2 regions of the Bacillus sp. XF8 genome follow, and region 2 is predicted to be linked to the other one. Evidence: riboswitches for the same ligand, from Rfam matches in the RefSeq annotation. Region 2 holds a riboswitch; the other holds the start of a gene.

Region 1 (2,207 bases), on a different contig from region 2:
TTGTTTCTAAAAAGCTCGCGTGAACGGATTGCCCACCTTCAACAAAGAGTGAAAGGATTTGTTTTTCACCGAGAAGGAGGAGGAGTTCACGGATTTCAATTTGACTCGTTTTCATTTGAAGTACAGATACGGCCTGTGATTCATATGCTGCTATTTTTTCTTTATTTACGTTTTTTCCGACAACAATCCATGTTGGTGCCATTCCGTCTGTAATGACATGAGAGGACCGCGGAGTTCGTAAATGTGTATCTAAAATAATTCGAATCGGATGCTTGCCGCCGTTTGGAAGACGTGTTGTTAAAGAGGGATTATCAGCTATAACAGTATTCACCCCGACAAGGATGGCATCGTGCGTATGCCGATATTGGTGAACATCTGTGCGAGCGGCCTCACCTGTAATCCATTTGCTATCCCCAGTAGTAGTAGCTATTTTCCCATCTAAACTCATCGCTGTTTTTATTGTTACAAACGGTAGTTTCGTTTTCATATAGTGGAAAAAGTATCGATTTAATGTTGTGGCTTCCTCTTCAAGAACACCAGTAGTTACGCTAATACCTGCTTCTTGCAAACGTTTTGCACCATTACCTGAAACGAGCGGATTGCAATCGAGTGTAGCAATTACGACACGCTTCACCTTTTTTTCAATGAGTAGATCACAGCACGGTGGAGTTTTTCCAAAGTGACTGCACGGTTCTAACGTTACATATACAGTGGAGCCATTTGCCTTATCACCAGCCATACGAAGAGCGTGAACTTCAGCGTGTTCTTCCCCTGCGCGCAGATGCGCTCCCATTCCAATGATGTTTCCATCTTTTACAACAACAGCACCGACCATTGGATTTGGACTTGTTTGCCCTGCAGTACTGTGTGCTAACTGTAAGGCAATCCTCATATATTCTTGGTCTGTCATTCTTTTCACCTCTCCTAAGAAAAATCAAAAAACCCCAAGGATAATAGTATCCTTAGGGTTTGGGAGACGTGATTTCTAGAAATATAGTTCGAATACGAAAGTATAAGAAAGAAACCTAACGATGATTGATATTTTTGCACGAGAAAAAAACCTAGCAAACTATCAATTTTTTCATACGCTAGTCGTATCTTTTTATTTCAGCATAGAAAGATAGGTATATGAAAGAAAACATATACAGTCATTCAAAATGAATCAGTAAAAATGTGTATGCCAAAATAAAAGTGTATTCGCTATATAAGCACTAGAAAACATATCCTTCTCCCATCCAGACTATACTGTCGGCCCTAGAATCTCACTAGATCCACCGTTTTCAAGCTTGAAAACGGGTCACGGACTTAGAAGTGTGCACTTCATCACCGCCGGTTGGGAATTTCACCCGACCCCGAAGGATGCTGTTTGCTCACATTATAGCACAAAAAAGAAAAAAGGATAGTAAAAAGTATTCGAATGTGAAGAATTGTATGAAAATGAAGGAGAGGAATTAGTTTTGTTATACTATATAAATACAAATTGAAAAACAGATAGAAAACCTTTTCCTTTTAGGTGGAGAGAGCGTCTGATCATGGATAGAGGCGGTCTACTTTTGTTTTCATAGCCGCGGTTTAAATGTTGGAAGATCAAAAAGGATATATAGTATGAGAAAGATTTCAGTATATACATAAATGAGGTGGAAATATGAAATATATTGCAGTAGGAATCGGTGGTATTGTTGGAGCTTTAGCGCGGTATGGATTAGGACAATGGATTGGTACTCCTTCAGTCGATTCTTTTCCGCTCGCAACATGGTTAGCGAATATGATTGGTAGTTTTTTATTGGTATTTTTAACGATGTATTTGTTTCGGATGAAACATGTTTCACAGGCGGTAATGAGTAGTGTTGGAACAGGGATGATTGGTTCTTTTACTACTTTTTCAACATTTAGCGTAGAGACGTTGAAATTCATGCAGCATGAAGCATTTTTTATGGCATTTTATTATGTGAGTACAAGTATAGTTGGAGGATTGCTCTTATCTTTATTTGGATTTTATCTTGGAAATGCATTATATGAAAAAAGCATGAAGAAAGAAGGGGCACTATGAATATTTTACTTATAGGGATTGGCGGCTTTTTCGGAGCAATTGCTAGATTCTCTATTAGTAATGCGATGAAAGAAAAGTACGGAAGTTTATTTCCATATGGCACATTATTTGTAAATATAGTAGGTTCATTCTTACTAGGTTTATTATATGGAGCTGA
Region 2 (2,207 bases):
ACATTTATGACTACGATGATGAAGGTATTGCATTTGTAACATTAGATGATAACCAAGGTATCGTTGAAATTCCAGACGTGTTAATTGATGACATGATGGATGCATTTGAAGGTTGTCCAACTGACTCAATTAAAGTTGCTGACGAAGCATTTGATGGCGACGCTTTAAAATTCGAATAGTCTTTTTATTAACTTCAAAAAATCCCCCTCATTTTTATGAGGGGGATTTTTTGTTATTTCTCTCACTTACAATTTTAAAAGCCATCAGCAGTATACTTACCTCTGATGGCCAAAATTTCTATGCATTTTTCATTTTTGCAAATACCCATACTTTCAAACGTGAAAACAGCGCTACAAACACAACTGTTACAACAATCCCTTTAATTAAATTAAATGGTAGAATTGCCGCTACAATCATTTGCCTCATACTACCGCTAGACATAGCAGGCTGATTTAAAAACCAAGTGTAAGCTGGTAAAATGATGAAATAATTTAACACACTCATAATTACCGCCATAGTAACCGTCCCTAACATTAACCCTGTTGTTAAACTTTTTACTGTGCGATACTTCCGGAATAGGAAAGCTGCTGGCCCAATAAATAGACACCCTGCAATAAAGTTTGCTATTTCTCCAACCGGAACCCCCGTTAAACTCCCTTGAATTCCGTAGTGAAGAATATTTTTTATCGCTTCTACAACTACACCTGCAATCGGACTAAAAATAATCGCTGCAATTAAAGCTGGCACATCACTAAAGTCAATTTTTAAAAACGGTGGAAGTCCTGGAAATGGGAAATCCAACATCATAAGCAAGTACGCAATACTACTAAGCATCGCTACGCTCACCATTTGTACTACACTGTTTTTTTGTTTCATCCTTCTCTCTCCTTTTCCATCGATCATCTCATGGAAAGTGGAAAGGTTCTGCTATGCCTACTTTTTTCTATCATGAAAAAACCCTTTGTGTTTTACACAAAGGGAGAATTTTTAGGCACATCAAACAGACGTTCAAATACTTATCTTTTTTGAACGCTTGAACCTCCATCTTCTCCCATCCAGACTGTACTGTCGGCTTTGGAATCTCACCAAATCCTGCCTTAGCGGCTCGCGGGCTTAGAACGAAAAGTAACTGTTCATCACCGCCGGTCGGGATTTTCACCCTGCCCCGAAGATAGACCGATATTCTATTTTCTCCACCATTATACAACATCATCATACAGTTGTGAATAAAAATGTTTATAACTTATGAATAGTAAGTAATGTTTTTATATGAATACCACATAAAGTGAAACTTTAATCAGTGGGGGGTTCTTCATTCCCCACCTATCTTCTTTACTTTCGCTGAATTTTGATGTGAGGGTCTTACTGCCCCTTAATACGGGATTAAAACAGCTATTGGATTACTTGACAACACAATCCATATTTTTGACAATTCGACTTTTTCCTTCATAATTCCCTAGTCATCCATACAGAAAAGTGATAAGATATTGAATTGTTAAGATAAGAGCATTTTCTTAATACGGAGGAAATGTCATGAGAAAAGAAAAAAGACACTCTATTCAAGAAACAATGAAAAAAAACTTAAGAAAAGAATACTTTTATTTAAAAAAGGAATTACTTTTCTACTGTCCAATTGATTTAGGTGCATTTTCAAGAGAAACATACTACGCTACTTTTGATGAAGAAGGAATTAGTGTTTATCAGTATGATAAAACAACAGAAAGCAAACTAAAGCTATGTGAGCGTCATCCATGGAACAGTTGGGATAAAGTAAAAATTGATCACTATTTAACAACATCGCAATTTATTTTCCAAGGAAAGCGTAATTGGATTCTCTCTCTCTTTCATAAAGGAAAAGAAGCGCAAAAAATAATAGAAGAACATACTTCTTTACAAACAGAAGTTGTTTCCCGATCCTTTTTGAAAAAACTTCCTGGTTTTCGTTCTAATACAATTTTAAACAAATACATTGGCAGCATCTGTTATACTGCACTTATTGCATTTTTATTAAAATGGATTATTCCATTCCAACAAATACAAGTTGCCTTGTATTCTTTTTCTATCGGTTGTATGCTCCTTGGTTTACTTTGCTTGACAATTGGACTAATCGAACCAACCATTGTATTATTTCGAACGCAGGAAAAAACGAGGGCAAAGGTCTTTTATTATTATAGCTATTTAGCTATTTCTGGGTTTATATGTGTCTT

Evidence for each region. A riboswitch is a leader RNA that binds a small molecule or an ion and turns the genes downstream of it on or off. The one in region 2 is predicted to bind FMN.
Region 1: another riboswitch for FMN. It lies ahead of ribD (bifunctional diaminohydroxyphosphoribosylaminopyrimidine deaminase/5-amino-6-(5-phosphoribosylamino)uracil reductase RibD); the one in region 2 lies ahead of J4P91_RS01730 (ECF transporter S component).

What each region holds. Positions count from the first base shown of each region.
Region 1 is NZ_JAGDQK010000004.1:136,745-138,951, reverse strand. Features, by position in the region: gene ribD (bifunctional diaminohydroxyphosphoribosylaminopyrimidine deaminase/5-amino-6-(5-phosphoribosylamino)uracil reductase RibD) at 1-910, opposite strand, end outside; FMN riboswitch at 1,220-1,364, opposite strand; gene crcB (fluoride efflux transporter CrcB) at 1,646-2,050, shown strand; gene crcB (fluoride efflux transporter CrcB) at 2,047-2,207, shown strand, end outside.
Region 2 is NZ_JAGDQK010000002.1:249,681-251,887, reverse strand. Features, by position in the region: gene J4P91_RS01735 (ferredoxin) at 1-179, shown strand, start outside; gene J4P91_RS01730 (ECF transporter S component) at 298-876, opposite strand; FMN riboswitch at 1,040-1,177, opposite strand; gene J4P91_RS01725 (hypothetical protein) at 1,534-2,207, shown strand, end outside.